2 regions of the Fusobacterium sp. DD2 genome follow, and region 1 is predicted to be linked to the other one. Evidence: riboswitches for the same ligand, from Rfam matches in the RefSeq annotation. Region 1 holds a riboswitch; the other holds the start of a gene.

The links. Region 1 has a riboswitch for cobalamin ahead of IX290_RS07295 (sirohydrochlorin cobaltochelatase). Riboswitches for the same ligand answer to the same signal wherever they lie in the genome.
Region 2: linked by a shared signal. The riboswitch ahead of IX290_RS03840 (cobyric acid synthase) and the one ahead of IX290_RS07295 (sirohydrochlorin cobaltochelatase) in region 1 are both predicted to bind cobalamin.

The regions. Positions count from the first base shown of each region.
Region 1 covers NZ_JADRHM010000040.1:5,021-12,983, reverse strand. The annotation lists gene IX290_RS07300 (dicarboxylate/amino acid:cation symporter) at 1-1,143, shown strand, start outside; gene IX290_RS07295 (sirohydrochlorin cobaltochelatase) at 1,282-2,220, opposite strand; cobalamin riboswitch at 2,328-2,501, opposite strand; gene IX290_RS07290 (Crp/Fnr family transcriptional regulator) at 2,648-3,337, opposite strand; gene IX290_RS07285 (thiamine ABC transporter substrate-binding protein) at 3,542-4,513, shown strand; gene pyrB (aspartate carbamoyltransferase) at 4,769-5,830, shown strand; gene IX290_RS07275 (dihydroorotate dehydrogenase electron transfer subunit) at 5,847-6,653, shown strand; gene IX290_RS07270 (dihydroorotate dehydrogenase) at 6,666-7,583, shown strand; gene pyrF (orotidine-5'-phosphate decarboxylase) at 7,593-7,963, shown strand, end outside.
Region 2 covers NZ_JADRHM010000015.1:19,911-27,873, reverse strand. The annotation lists gene IX290_RS03855 (hypothetical protein) at 1-144, opposite strand, end outside; gene IX290_RS03850 (ABC transporter permease subunit) at 275-1,792, shown strand; gene IX290_RS03845 (ATP-dependent helicase) at 1,813-3,270, shown strand; cobalamin riboswitch at 3,393-3,571, shown strand; gene IX290_RS03840 (cobyric acid synthase) at 3,745-5,226, shown strand; gene cbiB (adenosylcobinamide-phosphate synthase CbiB) at 5,228-6,187, shown strand; gene cobD (threonine-phosphate decarboxylase CobD) at 6,198-7,256, shown strand; gene IX290_RS03825 (cobyrinate a,c-diamide synthase) at 7,253-7,963, shown strand, end outside.

The sequences.
Region 1 (7,963 bases):
AAATTTGGAGAGAGAGCAAAGGTATTAAAACCTTTTGGGGATCTTTTTATAAATGGTATGTTTACTATAGTAGTGCCGCTTGTTTTAGTTACTATAAGTAGTTCTATAGCAAGTATGACAGATATGAAAAGACTTGGAAATGTATTAAAAAGTCTGCTTTTAGTCTTTGTTTCTACAGGACTTGTTGCAGGGCTTATAATACTGGTAGTAGTAAATATGTTTCCACCTGCTCAGGGTGTATCGTTGCACCTAACAGCAACAGAGGCATTAAAGCCATTTCAGACAGGGGAACAGATAGTTAAAGCTATTACAGTATCAGATTTTCCAGAGCTTATTTCAAGAAAAAATATGTTACCGTTGATTATTTTCTCAATAGCTTTTGGAATATGTGTAAATCTAGTTGGAGAAAAGGGAAAAATAGTTAGAGATGGACTTAGTTCGTTAGCTGAAATATTTCTTAAAATGATAAGTCTTTTAATGTATTATGCACCTATTGGACTTGGAGCTTATTTCGCAGCACTTGTTGGAGAGTATGGAGGACAGCTTATTGGATCTTATACAAGAGCAATGATAATCTATTATCCATTATGTTTTGCATATTTTATTATTATCTTTCCAATATATGGATATATATCAGCAGGTAAAGAGGGAGTTAAAGGGATGAAATATCTGATTTCACCAGCACTTACTTCTCTTGCTACTCAAAGTAGTATAGCAACTTTACCAGTAAATCTAGAGGCTGCAGAAAATATAGGTGTACCTAAAGATATAAGAGAGATAGTACTTCCAATTGGAGCAACAGCACATATGGATGGAACAGTATTCAGTTCAATTTTAAAGATTTCATTTTTATTTGGAGTTTTTGGAGTTCCATTTACAGGAATAGAAACATATATAAGTGCAATCTGCCTTTCAGTAATAGGTGGAGTGGTAATGTCAGGTGTACCTGGTGGAGGACTTATAGGAGAGATGCTTATAGTAACAATGTACGGATTCCCTCCAGAAGCTTTTCCTATAATTGCAACTATTGGATATTTAGTAGATCCACCTGCTACAATGATAAATGCTACTGGTGATACTGTTGCAGCAATGTTAGTATCAAGACTTGTAGAAGGTAAGAACTGGATTAAGAAAAAAGCATAAGAGTAATAAAAAATAACCTCCAACAATTAAGTTGGAGGTTATCTTTATATATTTATAAATTTTGTTTTATAGTTTTTTTAATAGTATAAAGTTATTTTATATAAAAGTTAAACCCTAGTATTTTTCTTTTATAAATTATTAGTCTTTTTCAGTTGAGTAGTGAACTTTTTTAGCAGCCATATCTACAGCTTTGTGGTGAGTTATAAAGTCGATGTGTTTTAAGTAGATATCTTGGATATCTTCGTTTTGTCCTAATCCAGCGATTATAACTTTAGATACTGTAAATCCAGCTTTTTGAAGATCTTCATTCCATTCTCCAGCGATATCGTTGTTAGCATGGTCTCCTGCAACAAACATGAATGGCATTAAGATAACATCTTTTATACCTTTTTTCTTAAGTTCTCTAACTACGTCGTCAAATTCTGGGTATCCTTCTACTGTTCCTACTACATAGTTTCCTAATCCTTCAGCGTTGAATACATAATCCATTGCAGCGTAAGCTGATCCACCTGAATGTTCAGTTCCGTGTCCTACTAAAACAACACCTTGGTGAGGTTTCAATGGTCCAATTTTTTTAGCAATTGCTTTTGCAACTTCTTTGTAATCTTCTGGTGAAGTTAATAATGGGTTTCCAACTCTGATGTCTTTGAAGTTTTTAGAGTATTTTTCAACTTCTTTGTTTAAGTTTTCGTTTTCTGTACCATTCATGATGTTAGTTCCTTGAACTAATACATGAGTGTATCCTTGAGCTTTTAATTGATCTAAAACTTCTTGAGGGTTTGGTTTTTCAATTCCTCTAGCTTTTAATCTTCTCATGATGATTCTTGAAGTATAAGCTTCTTTAACATCTGCATTTTTGAATTTTTTTGCTACTTTTTCATTGATTCTGTCTATTGTAAGTGCTCTAGTATCATCAAAAGTAGTACCAAAGTGTACCATCATTATAGCAGCTTTGTCGTTTTTGTCCATTCCTTTGAAGAAATCGCTGTGATCATAAGCTCCATCTGAATGTGCCATAGCAATCACTCCGTTTAATAATAATGCTGAACCTAAAAATAGTTTCGTAAGTGTTCTCATTTGAATCCTCCTGATAAATATTAATTATGGGCGTTACCCAGATATTATTTTGGAAGACAATTCTAAATCTCAGTAAAGAGTAAATATAGTTGTCCTCGCAACATATTACAAAGTTATTGTTTTAAGGCTGGTCTCCTGACTTAGCTTCATCCTACTAGGTGCCTTCCCAACATGCAGTCAGTGGCTATTCCGTTCATCAGCAACACAGTGGCGGGACCGTGGAGGAATATACCTCTCTTCCCAATTAATCTTTTTTAAGAACCTTAAAAATGCAATATTTTGTTTTAATATAACTATATACTGTTTGATTTAAAAAGTCAAGTACTAAAAGCGATAAAAATGCACTTTATATAAAAGTGATATAAATCACATATGACATATTTATTAAATATATGGTTACCATATATAATATTTCATTTGGAATACTTTATTTTTCAACACCACGGAAATAATTTATAAGTTTTTGTGAATCTAATATAATAAATCTTTTCTTATTGGTTTTTATAAGATTTTTATTTGTTAGTACTTTTATCTGTCTTGAGACTGTTTCTCTTTTATTTCCAAGGAATTCTGCTAAATATTTTACTGGTAAATCGAAATCAATTTCGACTCCTTCTTCTGTTTTCTTACCGAAGTCTTTAGCCAGTTTCCATAGTTTAAAAGCAAGTAGCATATCTACTGTTTTAGAAGACATATTTTTTAATTGGTGAATTGTTCTTTTTTGTTTGATAATTAAAGAGTTGATTACAGCTTCACATAGTGCAATATCATTATGCATTATCTTTCTGAAATCCTCTTTATTGATAATAAGAATCTTACCATCAGTTAAAAGCTCACAACTAATAAGAGAAGGTTTGTTATCCAGTGCCATTTCATTTAGTATCTCTCCATTACCAAATATATAAACAACTTTTTTACCATCGTCCATCTTATTTGGTTTATATATAGAAACAACTCCTTCAACTATAAAATATAGTTCTTTAAGTACCTCTTTTTCAGAAAAAACCATATCATCTTTCTTATATTCTTTAATTTTAGAACACGCTAAAATTTTATCTATAGTTTCTTTGCTTAATGTTCTAAAAATTTTAATTTTATCACTTATATTATTATTCAAATTTATACCTCCTATATAAATATATTATAGTATATCCAATAGTTTAAACTTTTACAAGTGTAAAATGTTTCTTATTCTATATATTTATTGTAAAAGATTGGGTAAAGTGGTATGATTAAGGGAGCGGGAGCGTAAGAGCTGAGAGGAACTTTAGTTCGACCGTTGAACATAGTCGGGTAATGCCGAGAATGGATGGAGGAAAAGATGAAGAAGATTTTATTAGGATGTTTATTTTTAGGAACTGGGCTTATGCTTAATGCTGAAGAGGTTGTAGTGTATGGTCCAAGTTCAATGAAATGGATTGGGAAAAAATATGGACCAATATTTGAAAAGAAAACTGGAGATACTATTAAATTTGTATCTATTGATGGATTAGTTGGAAGATTAAAACTTGAAAAGAAAAATCCAAAAGCTGACGTAGTAGTTGGATTGACAGAGCTTACAACAGAGATATCAAGAAGAGAAAATCTAATACTTCCATATGTTCCAAAAAATATTGGAAATATAGCAAAAGAAGAATTTAAAATGGATAGTAACTATGTAGTTCCTATTGACTATGGTTATTTAGCTATTAACTATAACAAACAGGAGATAAAAAATCCACCAAAAAATCTTGAGGAATTAGGAAAATTAAGTAAAAAACTTTTAGTAGAAAATCCAATGGTATCAAATACTGGAAGAGAGACTTTACAATGGAGTATAGCTCTTTATGGAAAAGATTGGATAAAATTCTGGAAGGCATTAAAGCCAGCTATTTATGCTACAGAAGCAGGATGGACAGAAGCTTTTTCTAAATTTACTGTAGGAGAAGCTCCAATGATGATAGGTTATGCAACTAGTAATCTTTTCTTTACAGGTGAAGATGCAGATAAATATGATAGTTTCTTATTAGAGGATGGAACATTTATGTATCAGGAAGGTGCTTCTCTTATTAATAAGAAAGAAGTTAAACCTGCAGCTAAAAAATTTATGGAAGAGATCTTAAGTGATGAATTCCAGGATTTAGTTGTTAAGAAAAATTATATGTTCCCAGTTACAAATGTAAAATTAACTGAGGATTTTTCAAGAGTTCCAGTTCCATCAAAAAGTGTAAAATTAACAAAAGACCAGATAGACCTTATTATAGATAATATAGATGGATATAAAAATGAACTTGTAGAATTTTTAAAAAAATAACTCTTGAAAAAAAAGTAAATATGTGCTATTATAGTCAGGATATATAAATGAAGGAGGGATAGTTATGTCAAAAATTGTTTCGAATTTTCTGTTTAGTTGTGCTATCTTTACCTTATTTTATAGAGCTTTTATAGTGTATGATAAAGTTTTTAAAATTAAATATTTTTTTATAAAAGGAATGAATACTATCGGTATCGATAGTTCATTCCTTTTTTTTTAGTTTTTTTTAGGAAAAAATAGTAAAAGGAGAACCAAATGAAAAATTTTATATCCATTAAAGAACTTGAAAAAGAAGAGATACTTGAAGTATTAGATGTTGCAGAAAAATTAGTGCAAAATCCTAATCCAGAACTGTTAAATGGGAAAATAGTTGGAAGTCTTTTTTTCGAACCATCTACAAGAACAAGATTATCATTTACATCAGCAGCATATAGAATAGGAGCTAAGGTTCTTGGATTTGAATCACCAGATGCTACATCACTGAAAAAAGGTGAGTCCCTAAGAGATACTATAAAAATAGTTGAAGCTTATTCAGATGTAATTGTCATGAGACATAAAATAGAAGGTGCTGCAAGATTTGCTGCATCTGTATCTAAACATCCAGTTATAAATGCTGGAGATGGAGCAAATGAACATCCTAGTCAGACACTTCTTGACCTTTTCACAATAAGAAAAGAATTAGGAAGACTTGATAATATAAAAATTGCCTTTGTTGGAGATCTTAAATATGGAAGAACAGTTCATTCATTAACAAAAGCATTGGAACATTTTAAACCTGAGTTTTATTTTGTAGCACCAGAATCAATACAGATTCCAGATTATATATTGAAGGAATTAGATGAAGTTGGAATTCCATATCATATAGCAGATAAATATGAGCCGATACTTAAAGAGATAGATGTTCTATATATGACTAGAATTCAAAGAGAAAGATTTGACAGCATAGAGGATTATAATAAAGTATCTGGTGTATATAAAATATCAAAGAAAGATATTGAAGGAAAATGTCAGGATCATATGATTATATTACACCCTTTACCAAGAGTAGATGAAATTGATATTGATTTAGATGATTCAAAACATGCCTTATATTTTAAACAGGCAGCTAATGGAGTCCCTGTAAGAGAAGCTATGTATGCACTAGCTCTTGCTGGAAGTTCATTGGATATAAAGAAAGATAAAGATGAGATAGAATATAACGATAAAGTTGTATGCAGTAACCCAAAATGTGTTACTCATTTTGAAAAGACAGAGAATAAAGTTATTGTAACAAAACATGGTAAATATTGTTATTACTGCGGGAAAGAAATAAAGTAAGATATTGGGAGGATAAATGTTTCTAGAAGATTGTAAAATTTTAGAGAATGTTGAAGTGGCAAAAAATATGTATCTGATGAAGTTAAAAGGAACAAAGGCAATACCTGAAACTGTTTCAGGACAATTTTTTATGCTACAGTGTAAAAATAGTGGAGTATTCTTAAGAAGACCAATCAGCATTCACTATATAAATAAGAAGGAATCAGTTTTAGAATTCTATTATGAGGTAAAAGGAAAGGGAACTAAAGACCTTTCTGCAGCTAAAACAGGAGATTATATAAATATTCAAGGACCTTTAGGAAATGGTTTTATTAAAGAGGGTACTGGGAAAAAAGTTTTAGTAATTGGTGGTGGAATGGGAATAGCACCTATGAAATATCTGCTTGAGGAACTTAATAACCTTGGTTCAAATATCACCTTTATAGCTGGTGGAAGAAACAGAGGAGCTTTAAAAATACTTGATAATATAGATTTGAAAGGGATAATTACTCATATTACTACTGATGATGGAAGCCAAGGTACACATGGAAGAGTGGACATGAAAATGAGAGAGCTTTTAGAAAAAGAGAGATATGATTTAGTATATACATGTGGTCCTGAAAAGATGATGGAAAGCGTTGCTAAGATTGCAACTGAAAATAATATAAAGTGCTTTGTATCTTTAGAAGCAAGAATGGCATGTGGTGTAAAAGCCTGTGTAGGATGCTCAATTAAGACAAAAGATGGAATGAAAAAAGTGTGTCACGATGGTCCAGTGTTTGATTCAACAATAATAGTAGAGATGAATCCAAAAGAAAAGACAGAAACATGTTGTGGAAATTAGAATGGAGGTAAAATGAGCAGTTTAGGAATAAATTTTTTAGGAGTTGATTTTAAAAATCCATTAGTAACATCATCTGGATGCTTTGGATTTGGAATGGAATATAAGGATTATTTTGATCCTAATATTTTAGGAGGAATAGGAATAAAAGGTCTTACATTGGAACCAAGAGATGGAAACTATGGGACAAGAATAGCTGAAACTCCATCTGGTATGTTAAATTGTGTTGGACTTGAAAATCCTGGAATTGAGTACTTTAAAAAAGTAACTTTACCTTTGATGAAAAAAGAGGGAATTAATACAAATATAATAGCTAATATAAATGGAAGTACAATAGAAGACTATATTAAAATAGCAAAAGAGGTAGAAAATATACCTGAGATTAAAATTATTGAGCTTAATATCTCTTGTCCAAATGTAAAAGATGGAGGGATGGCATTTGGTGCAAATCCAGAGGTTGCAGGAAGGGTAACGAAAGAGGTAAGAAATGTAACTACTAAACCTTTAGTAGTAAAATTATCTCCAAATGTTACAGATATTGCTGGAATTGCAAAAATTGTTGAAGAAAATGGAGCAGATGCAATATCTCTAATCAATACTGTGCTTGGAATGGCAATAGATATAAGAAGTAAAAAACCACTTTTAGGAAATACATTTGGAGGTCTTTCAGGTCCAGCTGTAAAACCTATTGCACTGAGAATGGTATATCAGGTATATAAAGCTGTTAAAATTCCTATTATTGGAATGGGAGGTATAGCTTCTCCAGAAGATGCACTTGAATTTATAATGGCTGGAGCAACTCTTGTATCTGTTGGATCTGTAATTTTTCCTAATCCACTGTTACCAGTAGAGATAATAGAGGGAATGGAAAAATATTGTAAAGACAATGGAATAGCTAATATAAGTGAATTAATTGGAATTGTACATAGATAAGGAGGGAATATGTATAACGCAAAAGATAGAATGATAGTTGCACTGGATTATTCAGAGACTTCTGAAGCAATAGCATTGGTTGAAAAATTAGGTGATGGAGCAACTTTTTATAAGGTAGGTCTTGAGCTTTTTCTAAACTCAAAAGGGAAGATAATAGAGTATCTAGCTGGAAAAAATAAGAAGATTTTTCTTGATTTAAAATTCCATGATATTCCAAATACAACAGCAATGGCGTCTATTTTTGCTGCAAAACAAAATGTATTTATGTTTAATGTCCATGCCAGTGGTGGAAAAAAGATGATGACAAAGGTAGCACAGGAGACTAAAAGAGTAAATGAAAATAATCTTGTAATAGGTGTTACTGTTCTTACAAGTTTGTC
Region 2 (7,963 bases), on a different contig from region 1:
TGAGTCAAAAAAAGATGAAATATCATCTGTTGAACCATCAAAAATTTTCTCCCTAATACCTGGATATTTATTTTTTATTTCACCTATAATCTCTTCATATTTAATTTGAAGTGGAGCTGTATCTCCATATAACAAATATAGCATAATTTCACCTTTCCAAAAACTGATTTATAATAAATCATAACACAATAATTGAAAAAAATAAAGCTTGATAGAAATATATTATCAAATTTGATATACTATAAATATAAATGATAAAAGAGATGGGAGAATTATGAATACAAAGAGATTTACGTCAATTACAATAAATTTAGTTTGCGGACTGGCCTGGGTGTTACCAGTGTATTTTTTTGCAAGAGATTTTTTCCATATAGATAAGATTAGGGAACTATCTCAGCAAAATATTTTAGATGTACTGTTCTTTTCAGTAAAACAGAGTTTCTACTCTACAGTTGTAGCTTTTCTTATTGCACTTATCCCAGCGTACTATTCAGCATACAAAAGAAATTTTCTGACAAAACTAATAAATGGTTTGATATTTATACCATTCTTTTTTCCAGTGATATCAGTTGTCACTATTTTCTCCATTGTATTTAATATGGAGATATTTAAAGAGATGAATATACTATATAGTTTAAAGGCTATTGTTATTGCTAATGTATTTTACAACTCACCAATATTTGTAAAGTATATAGGAGAGGGATTGAAGAGAATTCCAAAAGAGATAATTGAAGCTATGAAAGGAGATGGTGCTGATAATATTACTATCTTTTTTAGAGGTCAGCTTCCACTTATTATGCCACAAATATTTAGAGGGTTTATACTGGTATTTACATATTGCTTCTTAGGTTTAGGAATTGTATTATCATTAGGTGGAATTAAATATTCAATAATAGAAGTTGAAATTGCAAATACACTGATGAGTGGTGCTAATTTTTCAAAGGCTATGTATCTTGGTATAATTCAGGTTATTGTATTGATAATCTTAAACCTTTTTGGAATTTTTATAAAAGAATATGAGCTTACAGGAAATCCTGAGAGTAAGAGACTTAACCCTGTTCTGGGAATATACTCTTTTATCTATGCAATACTGCAATATGCAGTAGTAGCATTTTCATTTCTATACTCTTTTGTAAATGTCATTACTGGAAAATTTACTATAAAAGCATATGAGAATCTATTTTCTCCAGATTTTATAGAGGACTATGCAGTTGTTGAAAGCCTTTTTAACTCACTGAAAATTTCAATAGTAGTAAGTGCTATTTCAGTAGTTTTAATATATATAATTATAAAGAATTATAATAGATTTACAGATATTTTAATATTTTCAAATTTGGGTATTTCAGGAGCATTTTTGGCAATAACTTTATATTACCTAAATGTCTTATTTGATATACCACTTGCATTTCTTTTAATACTTGGTTATCTGATTGTTGTTATTCCAATAGGGTATTCATTTATGTATCAGTATGTTAAGAAGTTTCCAAGAGAAGTACTTGAGAGTGGAGATTTAGATTGTAAAAACTCATTACAACGTTTTATATATGTTGAGTTTCCAATTTTAAAGAATATATTTTTATCAGCCTTTTTACAGATATTTGCAATTGTATTTGGAGAATTTACTATAGGATATACTATGCAACTTGAGGATATATTTCCAGTTGCTTCACTGGTAAACTACTCACTTGTTTCCAATAAACAGTATATGGAAAGTTCTGCCTTTACCTCTATTATAATTGCGATAATTTTATCAGCTTTTATTCTTGGAGAATATCTAAAATCTGAAGACTAAAAATAAAAGGATGTGGTGTATTGGGGATTTCACCAGAGGTTCAGTTAAAGAAGATAGTAAGTAAATTAGAAAAAAGAGAAGTAAAATATGAAAAAAATAATTTAATAGGAAATCTTAAGATAGACTATTCAAAAGTTTTAAGCAAAGAGCAACAGATTGCACTTCATTGTTTAAAAGGCCAATATCTTGTAATAGCGGGAGCTGGTTCTGGAAAAACCAGAACAATGGTCTATCGTACTGCTTATTTAATTGAAAATGGTGTGTTACCAAGCCAGATTCTAATGATAACTTTTACAAGAAAAGCAGCTGAAGAGATGAGAGAAAGACTTCTTGGAATACTTGAAACGAAGGAAACAAAAGTCAGGATAATGACTTTTCACTCTCTATGTGCAAAGATAATTTTTAAGAATAAAGCACTATTTAATATAGAGGAGATGCATATACTTGGAGATGACCAAAAGAGAGAGATTATAGAAACACTTTTTCATGAAGAGAAGATTGGTAATCTTAAAATCGCTTTAAAAGATGTTGAAGAGTATATTGAAGCGAAGGAACTAAATAGAGAAATCCTTATTGACAGTAAACAAAAAGAGGTATCACAGAGTATATATGAAAAGTTCACTAGTAAGAAAGAGGAAAATAATCTCTATGAATTTGAGGATTTAATAAGAAAAGTTAATGAGAAATTTATGGAAAATAGAAATTTTCTTGAATATATTCAAAGAGGTATAGAGTATCTCATAGTTGATGAGTATCAGGATAGTAATGATGAACAGAGGAGACTTCTCAAATTACTTGTTGGAAAAGAAAAAAATCTTATGGTAGTTGGAGATGACTTTCAAAGCATATATGGTTTTAGAGGGGCAGACTTTACTAATATTTTAAAATTTGGAAAAGACTTTCCAAATTCAAAGCTAATCAAACTTCAAACAAATTATAGAAGTAAAGAGGAAATAATCAACTATACAAATAAGATCTCTAAAAGCATGAAGATTAAATATAATAAAAAAGTTATTGGAACTGGGAATTCAGGTGGAAGGATATTTAAAAATCAATTTATAAATGAGGAAAAGCAGTGGGAATATCTATGTAAGAAAATTATGAATCTGCACCTGTCTGGAACTTCATATAGTGAGATAGCTATTTTATATAGAAACAGATATGGAGTAAAAGGACTATTAAAATATCTTACATCTAATGGTATTCCATATCATACAAAAAGTGATGAATCCTCAGATGGAGTAGCACTGCTTTCAGTACATAGTTCAAAGGGACTTGAATGGGATGTGGTATTTTTACCAACAATGATGGAAGGGATATTCCCATCATTTAATAATGAGGAAGAGTTAGAAGAGGAAAAAAGATTATACTATGTTGGATGTTCCAGGGCTAAAACTAATTTATATCTTTTATATCCTAAGTTTTATTATGAAAAAACAGGGTATTATGAGAAGAAGTCCAGGTTTCTTAATTATTGACAGATTAAATAGCATCTATAAATAATAGATATAACAAATGACTTATTTAAGTGGAATTCAGAAATAATATATATGGTTCAAAATGGATAAATGCTTGACGTAATTGATGCATATAGAGTATAATAATGTAAAATATATAAGTATGCAGTTTTTTTAAGTAAAAGGGAATTAAGTGAAAATCTTATACGGTCCCGCCACTGTGTTGATGACGAAAGTATCATAGGCCCACTGAGAAATTGGGAAGGGGATATGAGTAGGATGAATCTAAGTCAGGAGACCTTTCTTAAAAAATATTTGACTATCCTGCGGGGACGGGAGGAGAATGAGTATAGTAAATAATTAGGGTACTAAAGTTAATTAATAAAGATAAATATTTTGGGATTTTATTCAGATGTAATATTTGGATAACAGTTTTAATGTTATTTATCTTGATTATTTTGGTGCCTTTTTTTATTTTCAAATGGGAGTGTTGTAATGAAACATAGAAATATCATGATTGTAGGTACCTCATCAGGTGCTGGAAAAAGTATTACAGTTACAGGATTATGCAGAGTTTTTAAAAAAGATGGAAATAGTGTTTGTCCATTTAAATCCCAGAATATGGCATTGAATTCTTTTGTTACAAAGACTGGTAGAGAAATGGGTAGAGCGCAGGTTGTTCAGGCACTTGCCTCAGAAATAGAACCTGAAGCATTTATGAATCCAATTCTTTTAAAACCAACTACTGATAGAAAAATTCAGGTTATTGTAAATGGTAAGTCAATTGGAAATATGAGTGGAATAGAGTATGGAAAATTTAAGACTTCTTTAAAACCTGAGATAATGAAAGCATATAATCATATTAGAGAAACTTATGATATAAGTGTTATTGAAGGTGCTGGAAGCCCTGTTGAAATAAATATAAAAGAGGAAGATATTGCAAATATGAAGATGGCAGAGATGGCAGATGCCCCTGTTATTTTAGTAGCAGATATAGATAGAGGTGGAGTATTTGCTTCTATATATGGAACAATTATGCTACTTTCTCCTGAAGAAAGAAAAAGAGTTAAAGGTGTAATAATCAACAAATTCAGAGGAGATGTCAATATCTTAAAACCTGGATTAAAAGAGATTGAAGATCTGACTGGAGTTCCTGTAGTAGGAGTTATGCCTTATAGCAATATAGATATAGAAGATGAAGACAGTGTAACTGAAAGATTTAGAAGTTTAAAAGAAAATAAAGGGATTGAAATATCTATTATAAAATTAAAACATATGTCTAATTTTACAGATTTTGATGCATTAAAAATTGCAGATGATGTAAATATAAAATATGTAACATCTCCTAAGGAACTTGGAAATGAAGATATAATCATTCTTCCAGGGACAAAAAATACAATAGAGGATTTAAAAGAGATTAAAGATAATGGAATAGCTACTGAGATTATAAAAGCCTCTAAAAATGGAAAAATTGTTATAGGTATATGTGGTGGATTCCAGATGATGGGAGAAAAAATAAAGGATCCATATGAGATAGAAAGTTCAATAAAAGAGATTCCAGGTTTAGGATTACTTGAACTTGAGACAGTTATGGAAAAGGAAAAAAATACAAGACAGTATAGTGGAACACTAAAAAATTGCAGTGGATTATTATCAGGTCTTGAAAATGAAAATATAAATGGATACGAAATTCATCAGGGAGTAACTAATGGAAAAGAGACTCAGATTACTGGTGATGATAGAGTAGTTGGTGTTGTAAAAGGTGATAATATTTTTGCAACTTATATTCACGGAATCTTTGATAATGAAAAAGTTACCCGTAATATCTTAAACTTAGTAAGAGCTAAAAAGGGATTGGATATCCAAGATGAGGGAATGACATTTGATGAGTATAGAATGCATGAACTTGATAAGCTTGAAAAGATAATGAGAGAAAATATAGATATTAAAAAAATATATGAGATAATAGGTGATTAATGTGGATTTTTTATTTAAGTATAGCATAGCTTATGTTTTGGATTTACTGTTAGGAGATCCTCATTGGTTTCCTCATCCAGTTAGATTTATTGGAAAACTTATAACTGGGCTTGAAAAACTTCTATATAGATTTAGTTGTAAGAAGTTTACGGGAGGAGTTCTTGCAATACTTACTATTGGAATAACATTTGTTGTTTCATATTATCTAGCTAAAATATCTCCTATATTAGAAATATTCTTTTTATATACTACCCTTGCTACTAAGAGTTTAGCAGATGAAGGATTTAGAGTATGTAAGGTTCTTGTTGATGGAGATATGGAAAAAGCAAAAAAAGAGCTTTCATATTTAGTGAGTAGAGATACAGGAAATATGGATGTAGTACAGATTACAAGAAGTATTCTAGAAACAATTAGTGAAAACAGTGTAGATGGAGTTATATCTCCAATGTTTTATGCTTTTATAGGAAGCATGTTTTCTGTTGGTGGAGTATCACTTGCTCTTCCATTTGCAATGGGATATAAAGCTATAAATACACTTGATTCAATGGTTGGATATAAAAATGAAAAATATATGGATTTTGGAACTGTATCAGCTAAAATTGATGATGTTGCAAACTTTATACCTGCAAGACTTGCAGGTGGAATATTTATTCCTATATCAGCATTTTTATTACATTACAACTATAAAGGTGCATGGAAGATATTCTTCAGAGATAGATTAAATCATTCAAGTCCAAACTCTGGTAACTCTGAAGCTGCTTTTGCAGGAGCATTAGGAGTACAGTTTGGTGGAAAGACTAGCTATTTTGGAGTAATACATGATAAACCAACTATTGGTGATAAATTAAAACATTTTGGAATACCTGATGTTAAGAAGGGAATCAGACTTCTATATGTTACATCATGGGTAGGAATGGCATTTTTTATTTTCACATCTAGAGTGGTAATGTATTTTATATAAGGAGAGAAATATGGATTTACATGGAGGAAATATTTATAGACTTGCCAGAGAGGGAAAAAAAGAGATATTGGACTACAGCTCTAATATAAATCCTTTAGGAGTACCTGAAAAATTTAAAGAGGCAGTTATAAATAACTTTGACAACTTAGAGAGATACCCAGATCCAGAATATATCGCTTTAAGAGAAAGTATTGCACAGTACAATGGATTGGATCTTAAAAATACAGTAGTAGGTAATGGAGCAACAGAGATTCTATTTTTATATACGCAGGCACTGAAACCTAAAAAAGCATTAATCGTTGCACCTGCATTTGCAGAATACAAAAGAGCTTTGGATTCAATAGGGTGTGAAGTTTTATATTATAGATTATCACATGAAAAGAACTTTACATTTAACTTAGAGGATTTCTTAAAAAACATACCACAATGTGATCTGGTTATAATATGTAACCCGAACAATCCAACTGGAATATTTATTCCATTGGAGGATATAAAAAAGATAAACAATGTGTTAAAAGCAAAGAAAATAAAACTTTTTATAGATGAGGCATTTATAGAGTTTATCAAAGGATGGGAAGAGTTTACAGCGGCAAATCTTAAGGATAAAAATATCTTTATCATGAGGGCTCTAACTAAATTCTTTGCAGTGCCAGGAGTAAGACTTGGTTATGGTATCTATTTTGATGAAACTATAGAAGAGAAATTAAACATGAAAAAGGAACCATGGAGTGTCAATTCATTTGCAGAGATTGCAGGAAGAGTTATGCTTAAAGATAGTGAATATATAGAGCAGACAGAAGAGTGGATAGATAAAGAGAAAAAATGGTTCTATGAAGAGTGTTGTAAGATAAAGAATATAAAAGCTTACAAAACAAATACAAACTTTATGCTTATAAAGCTGTTGAAAAGTACAGCTATTGAAGTTAAGGAAAAAATGCTTGAAAAAGGAATTCTTGTTAGAGATGCTTCAAACTTTGAAGGATTAAACGAGCATTTTATAAGACTTGCAATAAAAAATAGAGAGAATAATATAAGAGTACTTAATACTCTCAAAGAGGTGGTAGAATGAAAGCCTTTATGATTGCAGGAGTAAGCAGTGGAATAGGAAAGACAACAGTTTCTATGGGACTTATGTCATTATTTGAAAATGTATCTCCATTTAAAGTTGGTCCTGATTATATTGATCCAGGTTTTCATCAGTTTGTAACTGGTAATAAAAGTTATAACTTAGATTTATTTATGATGGGAGAAGATGGAGTAAAATACACTTTTCAAAAACATCATAAAAATCTATCAATAGTTGAAGGTGTTATGGGACTATATGATGGCCTTGATCATTCACTTGATAATAATAGCTCTGCACATATATCAAGAGTACTTAACCTTCCAGTTATTTTAATAGTAGACGGTGGAGGAAAAAGTACAAGTATTGCAGCTCAGGTTTTAGGTTATAAGATGCTTGATCCTAGAGTAAATTTAGCAGGTGTTATTATAAATAGAGTTACTGAGAAAATGTATGAACACTACAGAGAGGCTATTGAAAAATATACAGGACTGAAATGTTTAGGATATGTACCAAAGGATGATACTTTAGCACTATCTAGTAGACATCTTGGATTACTTCAGGCAACTGAGATAAGTGATCTAAAAGATAAAATTACAAAGTTAAAAGAGACATTGGAAAAAACTATAGATAAAGAGGCAATACTTAAGATTGCTCAAATAGATGATAAAGAGAAAGAGCCTTGTCCATATGCAGATTTAAAGAATAAATAT